Regions from separate parts of the Paenibacillus sp. J31R109 genome, predicted to be linked through region 3. Evidence: riboswitches for the same ligand, from Rfam matches in the RefSeq annotation. Region 3 holds a riboswitch; each other region holds the start of a gene.

Region 1 (7,884 bases), on a different contig from region 3:
AGACAGGGCGAAAGGTGACTCTCTAGGGTTTCTTATATCTCCCATAGCCTCGGTGTGATTTGTACATACACCGAGGCTATACGATTCTCCACTTCCCGCAATCTAACTGGATTTTCTCCATCTATTTGAAGCGGAATCCTCCAATTCGAAAGGTTAACTGTATTTCAAATCCCACAAACACATCGTCAAATTGCTCTTGCGTTGAAAGTACTAGCTAATCGCCCTGTCAAATCCTCTGTGTAAAGCGGTTTGCTGAAGAAATACCCTTGCATTTCATTGCATCCTCTGTTTTTAAGAAACTCGAATTGTTCCTCTGTCTCCACACCTTCAGCAATGACTTCTAAGTTTAAACTTTGAGCCATGGCAATGATAGAAGCTGCGATCGCAGACTCTCCTTGCGCTGATGTAATATCATTGACAAACGATCGGTCAATTTTCAAGCGATCGATGGGAAAATTCCGGAGGTAGCTTAGTGAAGAATAACCTGTACCAAAATCATCAATGGACACTTGGATGCCAAGCCTCTTCAATTCTTCCAGTGTTCCGATCACTTGCTCAGCATTTTGCATAGCAACACTCTCTGTGATTTCAAGCTCTAAATAGGCAGGATGTAGTCCCGTTTCCTTCAAGATATCAGCAACAAGCTGGACAATGTTCGATTGTTTAAATTGATAAGCGGACAAATTGACCGCTACCCGCATAGGAGGATATCCAGCGTCTTGCCATACTTTATTTTGTAGACATGCTGTTCGTAGGACCCATTCTCCAAGAGGGATAATAATACCCGTTTCCTCTGCGAGCGGAATGAATTCAGCCGGTGATATCAGTCCCCTTTTGGGATGCTTCCACCTAACAAGGGCTTCCACACCTGTTACTTGCCCCGTCTCGAACTGAAGCTGAGGCTGATACATCAAGAGTAACTCATTGCGTTCCGATGCTTTACGTAGTTCTTGCTCCATCATAAGCCGTTCCGATGATTGGATACTCATGATGGGTGTAAAGAATTCATATTGATTACGATGGCTTTCCTTCGCTCTATACATGGCCGCATCGGCATTCATCATAAGCGTTTGAGCATCCTGTCCATCGTTTGGGAAAAGACTAATGCCTATACTCGTAGTTACCGAACACTCATGACCTTCAATGCAAATAGGACGGTTAATAACTTCAATAATTCGTTTTACAATATGAAGGATAAAGCTCTCCTGTTTGAGAACTGGCAATAAGATCGTAAACTCATCCCCACCCATACGAGCTATCGTCCCCTGCTGACCCAAACAGGTTAGAAGGCGTTGAGCAATCGTCTGCAACAGCATGTCACCAAAGGCATGCCCCAAGGAGTCATTGATATATTTAAACCGATTCAGATCCAGAAACAAAACCGCTAGTTGATGTCCCCCCCGTTCTGCTTGCTCCAACCCTTTATTTAGATGATCTTTGAACAATCGACGGTTCGGGAGATCTGTCAGCGCATCATGATAGGCCATATGATTAATTGTTTCCTCCGCTTGTTTATGCTCCGTAATATCTTTACCGATCGCAAAAACACCGACCACCTTGCTGTCGACGATGATAGGCACAAACCGAATTTGCAAATCAACCCGAAATCCACGTTTGTGTGTGATCGAAGCCTCAAAGGAGGAGGACTTTCCATTTTTCGCACGTATAAATGACTTCAAGTAATTAGAATTAGGAGCAGCTCTCAATAGATGGGTACCTGTCGTGCCCACGATTTGATTAGCTGAATAACCAGTAATTTGCTCTGTTGCTGGGTTTATCGCTGTAACATGCCCTTCCAATTCAAATGAACAAACTAAATCGGGATTATGATCTACTAACGATTTATAACGAAATCGGCTCTCCTCCAGCATTCTCTCCGAATCTTTGCGAACGGTAATGTCTCGAATGATACCTCGGAAACCAACTGGATCTCCCCCATCCCCTTCCTGTATAAGCATGATAGAACCCTCCACGCGCTTGCGTGTGCCATCGGCTCGAATAACCTCCCACTCCACACAATTGACAGCTATACCCGAATGGGCTGCCCATTGATACGTTTGTTTTAGATTTTTCGCATCATCTGCCCCCATAAAATCAGCAATTTGACATCTTTTCAACTCATTTTTATCTTTTTTACCGAGAAGCTCTACCAGAGACTGATTACCAAAAGTAAAATTTCCGATCATATCTATTTCATAATAGCCGTCCTGCATGCTCTCTAAGGTTGAGCGAATCTTCTCTTCCTCTCGCAACAACTGCGATGCCTCCATCTGATTCACTTTCACCATATCTCGCTGAATCATGTGATACAGCAAGCATGCCGTCGCTATCATTAACGTACTGACGAATAGATAGGGAACACCTAGCTTGAAAGCTAATTGCAGCATACAAGCGAGTAGCATATACATGGAAACAATACGAAATGAAATTTTTCTTCCTTCTGCTTTTTTTCTAATGTCTAGCAGCTTATCCATACTTATGTACCCCTGTTCTATAGATGTTCAGCAAGCATATGCAGGAAATAATCAATGAGCTTAATCCCAATGAAGGGAAAAATAATACCACCTAACCCGAATACCGTTAAATTCCGGCTTAACAATTGGTTTGCACTCATCGGCTTGTAAGTAACCCCTTTTAATGCGACAGGAATTAACAGAGGGATGATAACCGCGTTAAATATCAAGGCTGAAAGCACGGCAGATGTTGGAGAATGCAAATTCATAATATTAAATACCTGCAGCTCCGGCAGATTGCTCGCAAACATGGCAGGTATAATGGCAAAGTATTTAGAAAAATCATTGGCAATGCTAAATGTGGTCACGGCACCGCGTGTAATAAGTAGCTGCTTGCCTATGGAAATCACATCTAGAATTTTCGTGGGATCCGAATCGTAATCAACCATATTGGCTGCCTCTTTAGCGACTAGTGTTCCGCTGCTCATGGCAATGCCTACGTCCGCCTGAGCTAGAGCAGGAGCATCGTTGACCCCATCCCCCGTCATCGCGACGAGCTTTCCTTCGCTTTGCTCTGCACGAACAATCCGCAATTTATCCTCCGGTTTACTCTCAGCATAATAAGCATCAACGCCAACTTCATTCGCAATCGTCGCGGCAGTTAGCGGGTTATCCCCTGTACACATGATGGTTCTAATCCCCATTTGATGCAGCGATTCCATTCGTTCCCGAATGCCAGGTTTAATCGTATCCTTCAAGTAAATAAGCCCAAGAATATGATTATCCTTGCTCACAGCTAGAGGCGTCCCGCCTTCTCTGGCAATAAAATCGCTTTGCTCCTTTATCTCCTCAGGGATAAATCCACCCCTTACTGTGATATAACTGCAGATGGCACTAACTGCCCCTTTTCGGAAAAAGCAGCCATTCAGGTTTAACCCGCTCATTCGCTCTTCTGCTGTAAAAGCAATGACTTCGCCCTTATAAGCTCTGAGCTTACTTGTCATGTGATGTTGCTTAGCGAGCTCCACGATGGACCGTCCTTCCTGGGTGTCATCAAACAACGAAGTAAGAACCGCAGCTTCCATGAGCTCCTCGGAGGATACACCTGCTGCGGGATAGAATGCTGCTGCCATTCGGTTACCGAAGGTGATCGTACCTGTTTTATCTAGAATAACAGTATGAATATCACCAGCTGCCTCAACAGCCTTCCCTGATTTCGCCAAAATGTTAATCCGCGTGACACGGTCAATCCCTGAAATGCCTATGGCGGATAGAAGTCCCCCAATGGTCGTAGGAATCAAGCACACGAGTAGTACAATTAACGTTGACACTTCCAATTGTACGCCGACAAATTTGGCTAATGGATACAACGTTACGACGACAATTAAGAAGATGAGAGTTAGTACCGTAAGTAGGGTCGTCAGTGCGATTTCATTCGGTGATTTCTGCCGTCTCGCTCCTTCCACCATTTGAACCATCCGATCCAAAAAGGAATGCCCGGGGTCAACGGTAATTTCCACCTGAATCCAATCGCTGGTCACGAGGGTACCACCAATTACTGAATTCTTATCACTGTTCGCTTCTTTAATAACGAAAGCCGATTCACCATTAACGGAAGATTCATCAATGGCTGCAATGCCTTCCACAATCATGCCATCACCCGGAATCAAATCACCCATTTCAACCAATACACGGTCACCTTTGCGTAATTCGTTTCCGGCAACGACCTTTATGCTGCCATCTTTCGATAGCAGCTTGGCCTTTAATTCCTTTCTGGTTTTAATTAAGCTGTCCGCGTGTGCCTTCCCTCTTCCTTCAGCCAACGCTTCAGCCAAATTCGCAAATAAAATCGTAATTAATAAAATAATAAATACAGTGAGGTTATATCTGATCTGTGTCTCGGTATGAAAATAATGCGGAAACAGCAGCAATAAACCAATAACAAAAGTGGCCGTTTCCAACACGAAAAGCACGGGATTTCTGATCATTAATCTTGGATTTAATTTCAGTACACTATCATATATGGCTCTAATGACCACTTTTGAATGAAAAGATTGCTGCCATCTTTGATTCATGAAAACCACCCTAGAAAGAGATATACGCCCCAGAATGCTCAAATAAATAATTGCGATCACTTAGAAAACTCAAATCTTCTTTCTGATATGCGCGAGATGCATGTTCAAGCTTTTTGGACAGATCACTTAGTGCTGATTTGATTAAATGTGTGCGTACTTCTCCCCATGCCTCTTGTCTCTGATGAGCGTACTGTATGCCATCTGTCAGGTTCAGTCCTTTGAGTTTCTGAAAAACAGTTGCCCATTGTACAAAATCTCCCTTTAGATTGCCACATGGAATTACGAATTGCCCTAAACCGCATGTTCCAAGATTCGTTGAAATCGTCAGTAAACCGCAATGACAGTCATCACCATGTTCGGGCTGCAGCTTATCGGATAATTCACAATCGAATTGAAAACATTCAATACGGGTAATTCTACATGCTTGCGTACATTCATCGGATTCTCTTACTAGAGTCAGGGGTTCGGGATACATAATAGATTCACTCTCCTCAAATTGTGAACAACAAAAAGAAGCCAAAGAGCAGAGAAACTCTACTCTCGGGCTTCAAAGTCGCATAAGCGCGCTAAGGAAGACTCGAAAAGAAGGTAGTTCTCTCCCAATTCGCTTACGAGGTTAGCTGTCGGATTCGGGCTTGGAAGTGCCCTACTTTGGCAAGCTATGCCTGCTTTAGATTCACCCCGAGAAACCGATTCTATCTCCGATCGGCTTCGGTTGGTTCCCCCGTTTTCCTTGCGGAAACTCAGCGTTTTGCTTCACATCTGTTGTTGTTGAATCGAATGTTACGCCGATTGCTCATAAATGTAAAATGCGTTGGAGACACTTATTTCGCAATCTGTGGCATTCAGCGCTTATGAAAGCGCGTCCAATTAGAAATCATTTGCATTATCGATAGAAATGCTTCGGTTTTCTTTCGTTTTTGCCTACTTTCACAATAATTAGGCTAGTGGCAAACCGACTTTGATAAAGTCGCCAGGTTTGTTTTTATTCAATTTTTATACGTTTGCTAGCCATTCTTTACCCCATTTTTACCCGGTTCAACGTTACAATTATGACATATTCGCTTACAACCGACTTTGAGATTAAGTCAAAAGGAGAAATGTCATGACTTCCTCCCCCCATTATTATTTAGGGATAGCCCCTCATTTGTTAAATCCAATTGATTTGCATTACGAATGGTTTGGTGTCTTATGGCTTGAAGAAGAAAATCATTTTCCCATTATTGTTGGTTACTGGTTTTCTAAAGAAAGGTCCGAAATTACACAAGATGCCACCCTGTCAGGATTCTCAACATGGACCGAAATATCCGATCATCAACTGATTATGAGAATGTACCAATCTATTAGAAACAAGCAGAAAAAACAAGATTGGGAGCATCGCACTCGCTTATCCCTTCGCACTATTTTCAATTCACCTTGGAATGAGGTTTCTCCAGGGTTATATATCATTAAATCCCGTGACACCTACCCCCTTCATGTTTCAGCCATTCTGAAGAAGAAATTCTTTGTTTGGTTAGAACATGCAGCCGTTTGTGAAACCAAGGAAGAGCTTCAAGTGTTTATGCAGCGCGTGCGTGAAGAGCATCAGATGGAAATCTCAATGAAAAACACAAAGCCGAAGTTCCTCTAAGGGAGGAATTTCGGCTTTGTGTTCTATTTCTTTAAGTGATATGGCACCATAGTTAAACAAGATATCGTTCCGCAGGTACCAGAACGCCACCCCGTTCATGATCAATACCTTGATAACTAGTTGGCAAATTCGGATCTCCACCCACGTATTCGGGAAACTTCGGATAAGGGAAAACAGGTCTCTGAAAGCTGATCCCATTCGGAGCAAAACTATCCTTGAACGCCGTTGCGATTAATTTCTCTGGTGCGTTTCCATGTTCCACCCAAGCAACGAGTGCGTTTAACATATCATGTTCGCTATCTAGCTGATCACTTTGGGCACCGCCAAGACCAATATCGTTCAACCCCGGACCGCCTCCACAGTGTCCCATTCCCGGGACAAGAAAAAACCGAAAAAAATCTTGCGTTTGAGCTAATCCACCCTGAGCTTCCATAACCCGTTCGTAATAGTGAAGCGCATCTTGATACGGAACAAGTGGGTCTGACAACCCTGTGTACATCACTATTTTCCCGCCTAGTGCTTTCATCGCACTTAAATCAGGATTATTTGCATTTAGAAGCGGAGCCAATCTTTCATTTAATACATCCAAGTCGTGGTCAAAATCAAATGTCCTATAATCAAATTCTGCACCGAACACCCAACGAAACATATAAAGCAGCGATGAGGGCAAGCGCTCGGGATCTTGTTGAAGATCTAGCCCCCCTGAGCAATTCTCGCTCCCATAGGGAAATGGCGTATAGATCTGTTCTCCGGTTCGCGGATTAGTTGGACCCGCATAGATCTTCTTCAGTGCCAACACTTGGGCATTCGTAAGCCCCTTGTCGTTAGCTAGATTGCTGCGATTTGAAATCGTGTCAGGATCGAAACCGCATTTCCTTGGATCGGTCAAAAAGTTATCTGCAGGAGCACCGCCATCTTTTCCCTGCCATTGCTCGATCACCGCATTTGTTATTGCATCTATGGTTTCTTTTAAGAAAAATTCACCATCAAGCACCTGATTCACGGCTTTATAATTCCACAGGAATCCAGCGTGCAGGTGCGTGCGATTGTTAGCTGGAGCTCCAGCAAGGATGCCGTTATAATCGTCCGGATACCGCTGTGCTTCCATCAATGCTTGTTGACCGCCAGTCGAACAGCCTACGAAGTAAGCGTAACTAGCTGGTCTTCTGTAGTACATGGCGATGATTTCCTTCGCGACAACTGTCATCTCATGTGTTGCACGATAGCCGAAATCCGCCCAACGTTCTGGTTGACCAATGGCTGCATCGACATGAGGGGAAGTGCCTAAGTCTGTGTTAGCCGTTGCATACCCTCGCCGTAATCCGAAAGCAAGGCGAGCATAAGCGATGGCGCCAGCACTCCCTCCATTGCCCGTGCCGAGGAATTTGCCGTTCCATGTCTCTTGAGGCAGCCAAACCTCTACGTGGATATTCGATATGGGAGTTGGCTTCAGTTGCATAGCAACACGGCAAAATGCAGGAAGATCAGATATAATTCCACCGTCCGGAAGTGTAAAATTCCCTTCAGGCACCATTTCAACACATGTAATCGTACACCCTTCGATGTTGGCATCTTTGAACATAGCTTCCATCATAGATACAACCTCCTTTACTCCTAAAGATTCGAGCTACTGTGCGGTATAACCTCCATCAATCACAATGGCTTGACCGGTTATTCCCTTTGCATGCTCTCCAGCAAGAAACAAGGCATATTCCGCGATTTCGTT
Region 2 (7,884 bases), on a different contig from region 3:
CCACTTCGTTATTTTTAATATGCGGGCGTAGTTTAATGGTAGAACTTCAGCCTTCCAAGCTGATCGCGCGGGTTCGATTCCCGCCGCCCGCTTACGAGCAAGAGAAAAGGCCACCTTCGGGTGGTCCTTTTTTGTTTATATTTGGGTTCGCAGGAGTTCACATAGTAGCGAAGGATGAACTAATCATCAAATTTCCGATAGTCATACTCGTATATCTAGGTTAAAATGGGAAAAACATGCAAAGGGGACTTACCGAAATGAACGCAATTGAAAATCGTATTCAAGGGCTACATAATTATCATTCGGAGTTAACAGCGCCCACTGATCTGGCTGCATTCTGGGAGCGCGCTTACGCGGAAGCTACAGAAGGAGCATCGTATACAAGAGAGTCGGTGCCATCAAATTTTGTACAAGCAGAAGTGAATAAGATCGTTTTGAGGGGTGCTGCGGAAACACCGATTCATGCTTGGTTGTTACTGCCTGCAGAGTACAAGTCTAAGAAGGTGCCTTGTATTGTTACATTCCCGGGCTATACAGGTTCCAAGGGAAGACCAGAGGATCATGCAGCTTGGCTGCTTATGGGGTATGCGGTACTTGCGGTTGATGTACGCGGGCAAGGCGGCGAGAGTGGTAACCTGCTGCCGCAGGAGACCGGCATGACGAAGGGATGGATTACACAGGGGATTCTCGATGCGGAGACGAGCTATTATCGAGCGGTTGCGATCGATTCCATGCGTGCTGTGCAATGTGCGTTAGAGCAGCCAGAGATCGACAGTGAGCGAGTATTCGTAAACGGTGGAAGCCAAGGCGGAGGGATTGCCTTACTCGTTACTGCACTTGAGAAGCGCATTCGGGCAACCATTGCCCATGTACCGAATCATTGTCACATGGATCTAGGCTTGTTGAATTCGGTTAGTTCACTCAGCGAAGCGGCTGATCTAGTTACCCGGTTCCCAGAATATCTGCCTAAAGTACTGAAAACGATTTCTTATTTCGATATCATGAACCTAGGCGATCGTATTGGGCAGCCTGTTCACATTTCCGTAGGATTGAAGGATACGTGTTGCTTACCAGAAGCGATATTCGCTGCCTATAACCGAATTGAATCCCCAAACAAATCGATTAAAGTGTATCCCTTCATGGGGCATGCGACACCTCCTGGTTCCCATGCAGCGGCACATACCTTTTTCTCAAAATGGTAAGGACTAAAACAAGTGTCGAGTAAAGATGACGATCCCCCTACCTTATTGGAAAGTAAGAAGCTGCACAGTTGGATAACCTATAGCTAACTTGAAGGGAGGTGGGGACGGATGGTCAATGAGGAGTCGTTTGAAGAGATATTTGAGCTGATGAAAGTCGCTTTTCCAGAAACGGAAATAAGAACGTATGAGGGTCAGCGGGCGCTTTTACCTCATCCTAGTTACAGGATCGATGCAGAGAGAGATGACCAGGGGCAATTGCTCGGTTTTTTGGCTAGTTGGAACTTTAGCACGTTTCGATTTGTAGAACATATTGCTGTCAATGTTGCCATAAGAGGTGGCGGGATTGGCAAGCGAATGCTGATGAAGTACATGAGCAGTGCAAGCACGCCTATGGTACTTGAAGTCGAGCCTCCAACTACCATAGATGCGACGCGGAGAATTGAATTCTATAAGCGCTGTGGTTTTCAATTGAACCGATTTCCCTATGCACAGCCTCCACTGCGAGAAGGACAAGCGATGCTTCCTCTCCATATCATGAGTTATCCGAATCCTTTGACTGAAAGTGAGTTTAATCCCATTAAGGAAGTCCTGTTTACAGAGGTATACAGGCAGCCAGTGGGCTTGGTCTGAGGTCATTTTGCAGACAGTTACTCTGAAAAGAGTAGCTGTTTTTTTGCGATTTTCACCCGAAAAGGAAATAATTACCGCCGTGTAAAAGTTGTCAAGCCAAAACGAACTGTGCTAGTCTAACATAGACAAAAAATGCCGAATCTCGGAGCATCGAAAGCTCCGGTACGGGGGACTTCTTTATTTGGGGTGAATGAATGCTCAGTTAGTCTAGTTTTAGGCTAATGGGGCTTACTAGGGAAAACCTCTTCCCGAACCCGTCAACTAACCTCGGAGGCTTCAAGGAGGCACAACGTTTTGAAACTTTTTACCAAAAGCTTTATTTGTTCATGCGCTATTGTAGGCGCAGCCATTTCGCTATTCGCCGCGCCATCCGCGCATGCGGCAACGGACTCTTCTTCGGTGAAGGTTCAAGTCAACGATGACTTGGTGCAGTTCCCAGAGGTACAGCCTTTTATTGATAAGGCCGGTACACTCCAAGTGCCACTTCGCGTGTTGTCGGAGAAGTTAGGTTATCAAGTGGGTTGGGCGAAGCAAGGCGATGAAGTTGTCGTCACACTCATGAACAAAGAGCAATCCATTCAACTTACTACTGACGAAGAGAAAGCGATCGTGAACAGTAAGTTAGTTGAACTAGAGAGCAGTCCTACCTTGCTTGAGGGAAGTACCTATGTTCCGCTACGTTTCATCACAGAGACGTTTGGCTCTGAGATTGCGTGGAATGATGCGAATAAAATCGCTATCGTCGAACAAGACGGTAAAACTCATAAGCCAGCATGGATTGCACCCCCACCCGCAGCCCTAGCAGCTCCAGTGGCCAAGGTCGTTCAGTCATCCGTTTCAGCTCAAATTATACAAGCTGCAACGACTTTTAAGGGGACGCCTTATCGATGGGGAGGAACGACACCCAAGGGCTTCGATTGCTCAGGATTCGTTCGTTATGTATACGAGGCCAAAGGCATTGAGCTGCCACGCACCTCCGTGCAAATGTACGATCAAGCAGGGACAAGAGTGACGGATTTGAAAGCGGGAGACCTTGTTTTCTTTGCTTCAGGTATCGTCAATCATGTGGGCATTTACATCGGAAATAATCAATTCATTTCCTCAACAACGTCCGTTGGTGTGACGGTTGATAGTCTCGCTAGCTCCTATTGGGGCTCAAGATATGTAGGTGCAAAGCGCGTACTATAAGACAGTTACTCAATATGGTATATGCAGGGTGAATAAGAGCGTATGTTCGCTGTGTCTTTCGCAAATGAAAGCATAGCGGCGGATGCTCTTTTTTTTGCGCGAAAATCTGCGATTTTTATCGAAATTTTGAGGATTATAGCCTATAATGAGAAAATGGTTGGAAGAAAGTAGGTGACGCGTACGACATGCAAGTTAGTGTCTGGAAAAGCTGGTTTCATAAAATTAAAATGTCGGGTCGAACAGATCGCATGTACAACGTGGAAACAGGTCCTGCCATTCCGGAAGACATTCGGGTCGTGATTAAGCAATTTTTTCATACGTATAACCATTTCAAAGGGGCAAGGCAATTCCAAACGGATACTTTTATTAAAGAAGTATTCTATGCAACGAAACAAGATCCGAAGGATCACCGCTCGATAGATGAGATGGAGAATTATATCCAGAGCAAGAACGTCAACCGTTTACGACTGAAATCGTATGTGATTGATGAATATCTGCGAATTGGTGAAAAGGTATGTATGATTGGTGTGACGCGGGAATTTAGCAATGCGCATCGAAATCGTGTCCTTTATTTTATCGTACAGGAAGAAGGCGCTTGGCGGTTTCATCATATCGTGAGATCACATCATGGGAAAATTATCGAGAAGTTTCAGGTGAAAGAACAGGTTGGATTTGTAGTTGGGGATGATAAGGTAGCGTTGCTCTTTCTGACACATGCAGATTCAGCGGATGCTTCCACGTTTATGTTGGGGGATTATGTACATACGGAAGGCTATTTGGAAGTGGAACAAGAGGTAAGCGGTCAGCTCTATTATCGGATTGTTCGGATGAATCGCGTACATTAAGAAGGTATAAGTCAGGATACAAGCGGCATGAATAGGCTTTGCTCTGTCGAGTAACGCTTATTTGGTGTGCGTGCAGATGGCGATAGGTAAGTGGACAGGGCGTATCTCCTTATGAAACAATAGAACTAACATTTTATCAGGATAAAATAAAGTGCAACATGTTTGGAAGGGAGGCAAAGATGGAGAAAGAACCGTTGGAGCTGCAAGCGCAGTTTTGGAAAAAGGTTAATGGTGAACAGTTAGGGCAGCTGTTGCAACAGATCGCATTGAACACAGAGTTGAAGCCAAGTGAGTTGGCTTTTGTGTGTATCGGGACCGATCGTTCAACTGGGGATTCACTAGGTCCACTCGTTGGCAGCAAGCTTGAAGAGCTAGGCTATCCGCATGTTATTGGTACGTTAGCGGCACCGTGTGATGCCAGTAACTTGGCAATTCGCTTGCAGGAAGTTCCACCGAATGTCGTGGTGATTGCGATAGATGCTTGTTTGGGACAAAAATTAAGTGTAGGTTTATACCAGTTATCGAACCAGCCGTTGGCACCCGGGAAATCAGTCGGTAAAGTGCTGCCGCCTATTGGTGATTATACGATTGCGGCGATCGTCAATGTTGATGGACCAAGACAGTACAATGTGCTGCAAACGACTTCGTTATATCATGTATTGCGAATGGCAGATGAAGTTGTTCGTGCAATCACCTATGCAATTCCTTTGTAGCTGAGGGGCAGCAAAGAGGAGAAAGATCGGAGTGATATGTGAGTGATAGGACCAGGAGGGCCAGGGGGAATGGGGCGGCTGTCCGACCGGAATCGTCCCAAGGCCAAGTTGAAGGATGTATCGATACGAAGGATTTTGTTATTGTTCAAAAGCTATTGGGGACAAATCATGGTGATTATTGGTTTGGCGCTGCTTGCGGCAGTGATTGGGCTTATTCCACCACTCGTTATGAAAGAAATTATTGATACGGCAATCCCGCAGGGGCGTGTAAAGCTGCTGTCCGTTATGGCGCTGCTGATGATTCTGCTGCCCGTGCTTAGCGGTGTGCTCGGTGTTTGGCAAAACCATCTCAATACCAAAGTAACCCAAGGGGTTATTCGGGATTTAGGACAGTCCTTGTTTGTTAATTTGCAGCGGCAGTCGATGGCGTTCTTCACAGACGCGCGCTCAGGCGAAATTGTGCAGCGGATCACTGGCGATGTGCAATCGGTACAGAGTGTGGTGACATCGATTGTGGTCTCCTCCATCACGCAGATTGTTATCGTATTCACGACGATAGGCATTTTGTTTGCGCTAGATTGGAAACTTGCGATCATCTCGGTGCTCATTCTTCCGCTTTTTGTGCTGCCTGTAAAAAAGGTCTCCCAGGTAAGGAAGGTCTTGCGGCTCGAAACACAAAAAGTGCGTTCGGAAATCACCTCGCAGCTGAATGAAAATTTCGGCATTTCGGGTGCGTTGTTGACCCGGATTTTTGGCAGAGAGAAACAGCAAGAGCAAGAATTCACGAAGATGAATCAAAAGGTAATGGATCTCGAGCTGCGCCTCAATTTAGTCGGCCGTTGGTTCGGAATGGCTACGAATACGCTTGGGCCGTTAGGCACGGCCATCATCTATATCTATGGCGGCTACTCCGTTATCAACGGGGATATGACCTTAGGATCGATCGTCGCGTTTACGGCGTATTTGGGAAGATTGTATATGCCTGTAGGTACGCTGCTGAATCTGCAAGTTGAAGTCGCTACTGCGCTGGGGGTCTTCCAGCGGATCTTTGAGTATCAGGACATGGTGCCTGATGTCATGGATGCCGAGGGAGCACGTCAGTTAGGGCCTGTGGCAGGGCGTGTGAGTTATAAGCAGGTGTCTTTTGCTTATAAGTCGGGGGAACCGCGTGGTAAGGGAAGTGTGGGGGAGCTAGAAGTAGGGAAGCGTAGGAAGCCGGCTGAAGTTGGCGAGCAGGGTAGAGCGGAAGAATTCGCAGTCGGGCTCAGCGAGAAAGTGGAGGAGAGAAGAGCAGAGCAGAAGGGAAGATTGGAAGAGCGAAGTGCAGAGATGAGAGGAAGGGCCGTGGAGCTGGGCGGAGTTGGCGAGAGAGGGAAGTCGGTGCAGTATGCACTGCGCGACGTCACCTTTGAGGCGCAGCCTGGTGAGATGGTCGCGCTCGTGGGACCAAGCGGCGCTGGGAAGTCGACGCTGATCGGAATGATCGCGCGGCTGTACGACCCGACAGCCGGCGTTGTCGAGGTCGACGGCGTCAACGTCCGCGACGTGGGGTTAGCGTCGCTGCGCGCGCAGATCGCGTATGTGACGCAGGAGTCTTTTCTGTTCCACGCGACGATTGGCGACAACCTGCGCTTTGCGCGGGAGGACGCTACGCGTGAAGAGATGGAGGCCGCTTGTCGGCAGGCCTACATCCACGATTTCATCGTGTCGCTGCCCGAGGGGTACGACACGATGGTCGGAGAGCGCGGCCACCGGCTCTCCGGTGGTGAGCGTCAGCGGATCGCGATTGCTCGCGCGATCCTGAAGCGCCCGCGCATCCTCATCCTCGATGAGGCGACGTCGCACTTGGACTCGGAATCCGAGTCCTATGTGCAGGCGGCGCTCGAGGAGCTGATGCAAGGGCGCACGACGCTCGTGATCGCGCACCGGCTCTCCACGGTGCTGGCCGCCGATCACATTCTGGTGATCGAAGCGGGCAGTGTCGTGGAGCGGGGCACGCATAGCGAGCTGCTCGCACTGGAAGGGCTGTACGCACGGCTGTACAGCACGCAGTTCGCCAAAGCTGCCGAGGAGGCAGCGAAAGGCGGCATAGCGTAGCCGCGCAAACGCAAGGAATAAGGCCCAAAAGGGGCCTTATCCCAGGGCAAACCACGCGCGGCGTGGCAGATAGCGCCCCAAAAGGGCGCTAAAACCGAGCGTCGCCCGCCGAACGGGCGGAAACGCAAGGAATAAGGCCCAAAAGGGGCCTTATTCCAGGGCAAGCACGCGCGGCGCGGCGAATAGCGCCCCAAAAGGGGCCTTATTCCAGGGCAAGCACGCGCGGCGCGGCAAATAGCGCCCCAAAAGGGCGCTAAAACCGAGCATCGCCCGCCGAACGGGCGCAAACGCAAGAAAGGGATATTCCACCAGGTCAATGGACCAGAGGGAATATCCCTTTTTTGCTACTCCACCCGAACGTTCACCTGAGGAGCGGGAGCTCCTGCGGGTTCCGCTAACACTGCGGGATCCAGTTTGGTTTCTTCACGCAGTAAGTAGCCGAAAAACAAAACGTAGTAGGACACGATGATGAAGAATACACCAGCGGTGACAGGATCCTTTGAAAACTGAGAGAGCTCAGCAGGTGTAAAAGTAGTTGTTGGACCTGTCGACAGGGCAACAGCTGCGTAGCGGTATGCAATGCGGCCTAGGAAGAGAACGAGCACGGTGACTTCAACCCAGAGATGTGTACGATAATACCAGCCATCGCTCCTATGCTCGAAGCGGGTATGGCGGATTGCTGTACGTCCAAGCAACGTACCGCCAGCAAGTCCGATCAGATAGCCGATGAAATGGATGGGGTGCACGAAGCCCAAGAGGAAAATGATGACCCCGAGGAGGCTAAATAAGGACAGACGAAAGATGAGTCTGCCACGGGAAAGCTTTTGAAAGCCAATGGTACGCTTCGTCCTTCGATAAATAAAAAAGCCAAAGATGAGAAACGGAATCACATAATGCAAAGAGTCCTGCAGGTGAAGCACCTCCAAACCTGTCGTTGTATATGTCCATATTGTAGCAAATTTGGACGGCCCATCGTGAGAAATGTTATTCCGTTTACAAAATATTGTCATACACTTAATAGTAGTTCGATAAACTTACTATTACACACTCAAAATGCAGCAAGGAGTTGACGGTAAATGGCAATGATCACTCATGTTAATGTATGTAACACAGTTAATGAAATTTACTGTTGTCTTCGTAATAAAGTCGTGAAGCTGGATGCGCAGCAAAAGGAGCAATATTGCAAAGGGTGTAAAATGTTCGCAGGTG
Region 3 (7,884 bases):
TAAGAAGTGGCTGGACAAACTTGGACTTCAAATGCCGACAACAACGGATGAGTTTTATAAAGTGTTGAAAGCCTTCAAGGAGCAGGACCCTAATGGGAATGGCAAAGCGGATGAGGTTCCGATTTCGGGGTACAAAGAGGGCAACAAGAACTATGGTGATCAATTTATTAAATCGTTTTATGGCAGTTGGGGATTCGGAGCGAATTCTGGCATCATCGCGCCTTTTATGGATATCGATAACGGGGGCAAAGTGCGATATATCGCAACAGACAACACCTTCAAAGACATGATTACTTTCTTTAATAAGCTCTGGATGGAAGGTTTAATTGATAAAGAAATTTTATCGCAGGATATGAAGCAAGAGATCGCGAAGGTTGATAATGAGCGAGTCGGCTTTGTGGCGAAGGGCAATAACAATTTGTGGCTGGGCAAAAATCGGAATAATTACGTCCAGAACCCTGTCTTAAAAGGCATTGACGGCAAAGTGTATTGGACGGGCATCTCCCCGAAAGTTCGGGATTTAGGCTCATTCGTGATTACGAACAAAAACCCGAATCCCGCTGCGACGCTGCGCTGGGGAGATTATTTCCTGAGCGAAGAAGGGACAGCGCTGGCTCGACTTGGTATCGAAGGTGTGACATACACGATCGGCAGTGATGGGTTTTATAAGCTGAAGGATGAGTTTGCCAAAAATCCGAACGGACTCACAGTCGATGAGGCGCTATCGGACTATACGATTTTCCAAGGTGGAGGCATTCCACAGCGTGTAACGCAAAAGGTCGACCAAAGTGCTGCTGTTCTTCCAGAGATGATTGCGAATAAAGATGTCATTCGACCTAATTTGGTACCCGATGAGAAATTGATGATTCCTACGTTTACGGAGAAAGAGAATATCGAATTAAGCTCATACGCAACGGATATCGAAGCTTATGCAGATGAGAACATTGTTAAATTTATAACGGGTGCTAAACCGCTTAGCGAGTGGGATAAGTATGTAAGCACGCTGAATAAAATGCAGCTTGATAAATATTTAGCAATCTATCAAGCCGCTTATGACCGCTGGAATCAGAAGTAATCAGCATATAGAAGGAGGGACTACGCATGAGATTTTACGGCACAAGTGCAGCCGAAGGCATACCGAATCCATTCTGCTCCTGTTCCGTGTGTAACAACGCACGGGAGGTAGGCGGTGCAGAGATTCGCCGCCGCTCGATGTTTAGAATCAATGAGGAGATGTGTATTGATTTAGGCGCGGATTCTTTTCAACAAGCCATTGAATATGGGGATTTTACTAAGCTTCAGCATGTTTTAGTGAGCCATACGCACGAAGACCATTTCAACTATATGATGATGAATGTTAGAAACATGTCGATTGAACGCTTGAAGGAGCCGCTGCATTTTTACTTTACAGATCAAGCGTATGATATCGTCGATTTCTATCGTCAAAGCCGGCCGATCATGAAAGGCATGACTGCCGATTTGGAGGCGCGCGGCGTTGTAGTTTTTCATAAGCTGGCGTTTAACGAATCAGTGACTATCGCTGGTATGGAAGTAACGCCGCTTCGCGGGAATCACAAGGGAAATATGGGAGAGAATTGTGCAAACTATCTCATTCAGCAACCAGATGGCCAGAAGCTATACTACGGCGTGGATACAGGCTGGTACTTGCCGGAAGCGTTCAAGGAGCTGGAGAATGCCTCACTGAATGTATTGATTAGTGAATGCACCTTTGGATTAACTACTGGACGCGGCCTCCATCCAAATGGCCATTTGGACGCCTTTAGCTGCATGGAGCTATTCCATAAGCTGTTAGAACAAGGGACGATTCATGTCAATACGCGTATTTATCTGACTCATATTAATCATTTTAATTCTACACATGCCGATTTGGTCGGCTGGTTTCAAGAGCAGCAATTCCCATGCCCGATTACGGTGGCATGGGATGGCATGATCATTTAACAAACGAAGAGAGGCTGTCCCCGAAGTCATATCAAGATGACGGAGGGACAGCCTTTTCTTGTGGAAAGGGGGAGCAACGACTTTGGATAACGTTATAGAATAACGCTATTCAGAAGTTTCCTGCGTATTTCACCACTTTAACGTTATGCCTGCACTTTATTCCAAGTGAGAATATGTCCAAGCCCAGATTAAGATGATATCATCACCTTAATCTGGGCTTGGGCGCTATCTGGCGGTATTTATTCAGCTGCAGGCTTAGGTATCGCCGCTCTTCCAACCGACTCCGTTGCGGCGAGATCGGTAAGCCTCTTTTTTGCATAATTGTTGTATAAGATAGAGCTGCCAATCGTTAGGAACGCAATGACCGCCATCCCCCAGATAAGGTTATCGAAAGCACGTTCAAGCGGCAGCGATTTCTGCCAAACGAGCGCGCTCCCCGAGAGCGCCACGGCGAATGCGCCGCTGAAAAATTGCAGCAATTGGAATAAGCCCATGCCGGAGCCGATGCGTTCCTTCGGCAATTGCCGGGAGAGCTCATTGGATACTGCGCTGGAGAGTGTCGTGAAGCTGATGCTGACCAAGATGTAGAGTGCAGCAATCCAGTAGTAAGAGTAGCTGGCTGTCAGGGCCAATAGCACGGTAGAGAGTAACATCAACCATGGCACGTAACGAAGTAGTGCTGAGTTACCATAACGGTCAATGATACGTCCAACACGATTCGACACCAGCATGGCTAGGAGTGCTCCTGGGAAAAGCAATAGTCCTGAGGTAAGCGGAGCTAAACCGAATACACGAGCGAGCATCTGTGGCGCAAGGAACAGGAAGCCGAAGCTAATCATGTAGGAAAAAACGCCGATCGCGCTAAGCGCCATATAAGGTCTGTCGCTGAATAGCGCGGGCAGAACGAATGGCTGCGACGCCATACGAATGCGCAGAGCGAATAGGGCAATCGCGAGTATACCTACTAAGAGGGCAACGATGCTCTTGGACGTTAAGAAGAGCAATAGCCCAGTCGTTCCAACGCCAAGGAGCAGCGCACCGATGAAATCGAACGAGCCGCTTTCTGCTTTTTCTTTTGGGAGCAAGATTAAAAATATAGGGATAAGCAGAAGCGTAATCCCGGTAATCACGAACAGGAAGTGCCAGCCCAAATACTGAACGATAGAACCGCCTGCGACGGGGCCGAGCCCTAAGCCGAGTGAGGCCGCGGATAAGATGAGCGACATCGCTCTGCCTCTGCGAGACAAGGGGATGTAACGGGTGACGAGAACGATGCCCAGCGATGGGATCGCGCCTGCGCCAGATGCTTGAATCAGCCTTGTAAGCAGCAACAATCCGAAGCTGTTCGTGAACAGTCCTAAGACGGAAGCGCCGCCTAGTGAAAGCAGAGCAATGACATAGAGTTTGCGAATCGGCACGAAGTCGGACAAGCGGCTGTAGGTAATCGATGCAATGGCGAAAATGATGGAATATCCCGTGACAATCCACGATGCTGTCGAGGGGCTGAGCTCGAATTGCACTGAGATTTTGGGAAGTGCCAGGTTGAACATCATCGTATTCATGATCACCAGTACAATGGTAAAACAGAGCAACCACGATACCGGCGTTTCTCGTAAACGACCTGGCATCTCAGGTTGCGCATGCGTTGTTCCTTGTGCTGAAGAGTTTGCGTTGTCTGACATGGTACACCATCCGATCTGAACTATAATTTTATTTGTGACAGTTTAGCATGAGGGTTAGGGTGTGTCAATGAATTTAAGTATATGACCATTGTAATGTTGTATATTTATCCAAATAATCGTATTACTATACAAAAAAGATGAGTGGGGAATATAATGGGACACCTTATCATAGTTTTTCCAGTTATTCACGACTCATTCCGGGCACCTAAGAGGTGTCCTTCCCCGAAATTCCTCCTTTTGAAGGGACGATGGAATGAATGGAACAACCTCTGAAGGATACAAGCCACTTCTTTTCATCAAATACCCCGATTACGTACGATAATGGAAGAAAATCAAAGAATCATGTAATTGTAAGCGAATTATTGCGTTATACAAGAGGTGGGAGGGGGCTTTTTACGTTTTTTCCATCCTTTACTATGTGAGTAGAAGAGAGTAGTATTCAACACGTACCAGAACAGTTGAATATTTCGCTTAATTTTCTGTTAAGAAAAGCGGGGGAACCAAAAGTATCATGGGGTGAGTAGAGGTACGAATACCAAGTACCTTTTAGGGCAGATTTCTCGCGGCCCGAACCCGGCAGCTAACCTCGTAAGCGATCGTGAGAAAGGAGAACATGTGTTTAAAACACAAGGTCATTCCTTGTGTTTTTTTGCGTCCATTTTTCAAGTGTGGTGCGTGATATTCGTTTTATTGGAGGAACAATCGCGAAATGACAAGTGAATCATTGAAAAAAATTGTGTTTGGTAAGCCGCTAAAGTCGAGTGAGATTGAGTCGGAGAAAATGCCTGTCTGGAAAGGACTTCCCATCCTGTCTTCCGATGCCTTATCTTCCGTATCATACGGGACAGAGCAAATTCTGTTAGAGCTTGCAACAGTTGGTGTAGCTGCATTTGCCTTCTCCTTGCCGATTGCGATTTCCATCATTGCTTTAATACTTCTGCTAGTGTTGAGCTACAGACAAGTGATTGAAGCTTATCCTATGGGTGGCGGCGCCTATATGGTTACGAAAGAGAATTTAGGGATGGTATGGGGTCGACTTACAGGAGTCTCCTTGCTGATTGACTATACCCTGACCGTTGCTGTGTCGATCTCGGCTGGCGTCCAGGCGATTACGTCTGCATTCCCATCTGCCGTACCGTACATTGTTCCGCTTACCATCCTGCTGGTTTGGATCATGGTGTGGCTAAATTTGCGAGGTACTTCTGAGTCAGGCACGGTATTCGCCATACCTACTTATTTTTTCATCCTATGTATCCTGTTGTTAGTTGGAAAAGGTATTTTCGATTTGCTCACGGGTTCGCTGAACACACACGCTATCGAATTCGTACCCAGCGCAGCAACGAGCTCATTGACTTTATTCGTTATTCTTAAGGCGTTCTCTTCTGGTTGCTCTGCAGTCACAGGGATCGAAGCGATTTCGGATGCGGTGCCCCATTTCAGAACACCTTCCGTCAAAAATGCCCAACGCACACTGCTCTCCTTAGGTGGCCTGTTGGCGATCGTCTTCGGTGGTGTAACGCTGATTGCTTTAGGGTATGGGATTGCACCTGACCCGAATGGTCATACATCGGTCCTATCGATGGTGACGGAGCAAGCTTTTGGCCGTGGCACGATGTATTATGCGACTCAAATCGCAACGATGCTCATTCTAGTGCTTGCAGCGAATACGAGCTTTAATGGCTTCCCGATCTTGGCGTCGATCATGGCTCAGGACAAAAACTTCCCGCGCATGTTCTCTTTCCGTGGGGATCGTCTTTCCTATCATTATGGCATCATTACGCTGGGCGTATTGGCGAGTCTGCTTCTGATTGGTTTCAAAGGTAAAACCGATGCACTTATTCCGCTTTATGCAATTGGCGTATTTTTATCCTTTACCTTGGCTCAAAGCGGTTTGGTTCGCAAATGGCTGAGAGAGCGCGTCTCCGGTTGGATTGGCAAATTAATTATTAATGGTCTAGGCGGCATTGTGTCTCTGGCAGTTCTTGTTATTTTCTGTATCACCAAATTCAGCGAAGGCGCTTGGATCGTTATCGTTGTGACGCCGATCTTACTATGGCTCATTACGAAGATCAGTCACCATTATGATGATGTAGCCAAGCAACTGCGTATTGATATCACACAGGACCGTGTGTGTACCAAAGAGCCCGTCATTATCGTACCTGTGGCTGGGATTCACAAAGCGGTTGAGCAATCTCTGAACTATGCCAAATCGCTTTCTCCTAATGTTATTGCGTTCTATGTGTCCTTCTCGGATGAGGATGAAGAATCGATGCAGGAGAAGTGGCAGATCTGGGATCCAGGCGTTCGACTCGTTGTGTTCAAATCACGATATAGAACGATCCTGAAACCGCTGGCCGAATTCATTGATCGCATCGACACGCATGTGTCTGAGAAGCAGTCTATCATGGTTATTCTTCCGCAATTCATGCCGAAGAAATGGTGGCATCGTCTGCTCCATAATCAGTCTGCGGCGCGGATTCGTTCGAAGCTTCAAGCCGATAAGGATATCGTTGTTGCAACAGTACCGTATCATTTACATCAATAGAGGTGTACAATAATAGGGAGAACTTGTAGGCGAGGTGACCTTATTATGGTGAAAAAGAAAGCAAAAATGACGCCAGCTGCGGCTAGCGTGCAAGATAAACCTGCAACGCTGAAAGATCTGCTGCGTCCGGAAATACTAGAAGGACTCAAAGCCCAGGCTGACGCGATGAAAGCGGAAGAGCAAGCGAAGAAGGACGCTGAGAGAGCCAAGGTAGAGGCGGCACGCAAGGCGGAAGAGAAGCGTCTTGAGAACGATTTTGCCTATCAGCTGGAGAAAAGTAAATTAGACTGGCGGAAACATAAATGAGGGGGCGCACGATGTGCCTCCTTTTCTTTATGAGTGCCATGTTAGCGCTTGCAGGTTGTCAGGTGGAGCGGCATGCTGTGGAAGTGGAAACGGCGGTTGCTTCGACATCGGTACCGGCACCGGCACCGGCACTATCGCTAACAGCCGAACCAACGGCAAACACAACATTAACAACACCTGTGAGTAGTCCTATCGCGTCAACTGTCCCAACGACCTCATCCCATCCTTCATCCGATAGTCCAACGGTTAAAACGGTAGATACTGAAGCTGTCCCAGCTTTCGCGTCGGTAGAACAAACCGTGCTTGCCCGTTATGCCTCAGCGAGCCCAACGAAGTGGGGAGAGCGTGTCCCTGGTGTCCGAACACGCTTACAAACGAAGGACAAAGTGATTGCCCTTACCTTTGATGCCTGCGGTGGGAAGGATGGCAGTGGCTACGATGAGAAGCTGATCCAGTATCTGATTCAGGAGCAGATTCCAGCTACGTTATTCATCAATGCCAGATGGATCGCTGCGAATCCGTCTACCTTTCAATCTTTAGCCGCGAATCCCTTGTTTGAGATTGAAAATCATGGCACCGAGCACCGCCCTTTATCCGTAACAGGCAAGCCAGCATACGGTATTGCGGGTACGAAGAACGTCAAAGAAGTCATTCATGAAATGAATGATAATGCGGATCAAATCGAGAAGCTGACGGGGAAAAGGCCCCTATTTTTCCGTTCAGGCACCGCATTTTACGATGAAATTGCGGTATCTGTTGCCCATGATTTGGGATTTGCGATAGCAGGTTACTCTGTGCTTGGTGATGCGGGAGCGACGTATAACACGGAGCAAGTGTACAACGCGATTTCAAAGGCCACGAGCGGGTCCATCGTTCTCGCACACATGAATCATCCCGAGAAGGATACAGCGGAGGGTATCATCAAAGCAATTCCGGTGCTGCGACAAGCGGGCTTCCATTTCGTGCAACTTGCTTCTATGGAACTTAACGATTAGGAAGACAAAGCTGTTGTAATAAATAGTTTACAAGAAAGCGTTTTCATGATACTATCTTCGTAATTTATCATTATCTCATTTACGGGGTTGTTGTCAGCATGAATGGACTAAAATTGGGAAATCCAACGAACTTGGCGTTTACTGTTTTATTAGTTTCTAGCGTTTTATTTTGTCTCTATGTTGTATTGCCAAACGCATCGTCGAAGTCCTTGGAGCAGACCATCAGTCCAGAACAAGTAAGTAGTGAAGAACACCTTGTGCCATCCTATGAACCGTTAGCAGAACTAGTTGCAGAAAAAGAAGCAAAACAAGAAGTGAAGCCAGAAGTGAAGCAAGAAGTGAAACCTGTCGTTCAGCAATTAGAACTCGAAACGCAACAACTACAACCTCTACAGCG

Evidence for each region. A riboswitch is a leader RNA that binds a small molecule or an ion and turns the genes downstream of it on or off. The one in region 3 is predicted to bind cyclic di-AMP.
Region 1: another riboswitch for cyclic di-AMP. It lies ahead of AC58QT_RS10385 (hypothetical protein); the one in region 3 lies ahead of AC58QT_RS25060 (APC family permease).
Region 2: another riboswitch for cyclic di-AMP. It lies ahead of AC58QT_RS28190 (C40 family peptidase); the one in region 3 lies ahead of AC58QT_RS25060 (APC family permease).

Annotation. Positions count from the first base shown of each region.
Region 1 covers NZ_JCAUAR010000003.1:28,496-36,379, forward strand. The annotation lists gene AC58QT_RS10370 (Gfo/Idh/MocA family protein) at 1-26, shown strand, start outside; gene AC58QT_RS10375 (sensor domain-containing protein) at 186-2,474, opposite strand; gene kdpB (potassium-transporting ATPase subunit KdpB) at 2,492-4,528, opposite strand; gene AC58QT_RS10385 (hypothetical protein) at 4,539-5,003, opposite strand; cyclic di-AMP (ydaO/yuaA leader) riboswitch at 5,118-5,287, opposite strand; gene AC58QT_RS10390 (hypothetical protein) at 5,676-6,158, shown strand; gene AC58QT_RS10395 (tannase/feruloyl esterase family alpha/beta hydrolase) at 6,211-7,752, opposite strand; gene AC58QT_RS10400 (3-hydroxybutyrate dehydrogenase) at 7,786-7,884, opposite strand, start outside.
Region 2 covers NZ_JCAUAR010000016.1:4,220-12,103, forward strand. The annotation lists tRNA gene AC58QT_RS28170 (tRNA-Pro) at 1-3, shown strand, start outside; tRNA gene AC58QT_RS28175 (tRNA-Gly) at 22-92, shown strand; gene AC58QT_RS28180 (acetylxylan esterase) at 258-1,202, shown strand; gene AC58QT_RS28185 (GNAT family N-acetyltransferase) at 1,311-1,832, shown strand; cyclic di-AMP (ydaO/yuaA leader) riboswitch at 1,956-2,123, shown strand; gene AC58QT_RS28190 (C40 family peptidase) at 2,127-3,020, shown strand; gene AC58QT_RS28195 (hypothetical protein) at 3,206-3,865, shown strand; gene yyaC (spore protease YyaC) at 4,045-4,578, shown strand; gene AC58QT_RS28205 (ABC transporter ATP-binding protein) at 4,648-6,675, shown strand; gene AC58QT_RS28210 (CcdC protein domain-containing protein) at 7,020-7,685, opposite strand; gene AC58QT_RS28215 (hypothetical protein) at 7,752-7,884, shown strand, end outside.
Region 3 covers NZ_JCAUAR010000012.1:77,682-85,565, reverse strand. The annotation lists gene AC58QT_RS25075 (type 2 periplasmic-binding domain-containing protein) at 1-1,075, shown strand, start outside; gene AC58QT_RS25070 (MBL fold metallo-hydrolase) at 1,102-1,959, shown strand; gene AC58QT_RS25065 (MFS transporter) at 2,199-3,641, opposite strand; cyclic di-AMP (ydaO/yuaA leader) riboswitch at 4,100-4,251, shown strand; gene AC58QT_RS25060 (APC family permease) at 4,351-6,186, shown strand; gene AC58QT_RS25055 (YqkE family protein) at 6,232-6,492, shown strand; partial or broken gene AC58QT_RS25050 (polysaccharide deacetylase family protein) at 6,489-7,259, shown strand; gene AC58QT_RS25045 (hypothetical protein) at 7,341-7,460, opposite strand; gene AC58QT_RS25040 (polysaccharide deacetylase family protein) at 7,586-7,884, shown strand, end outside.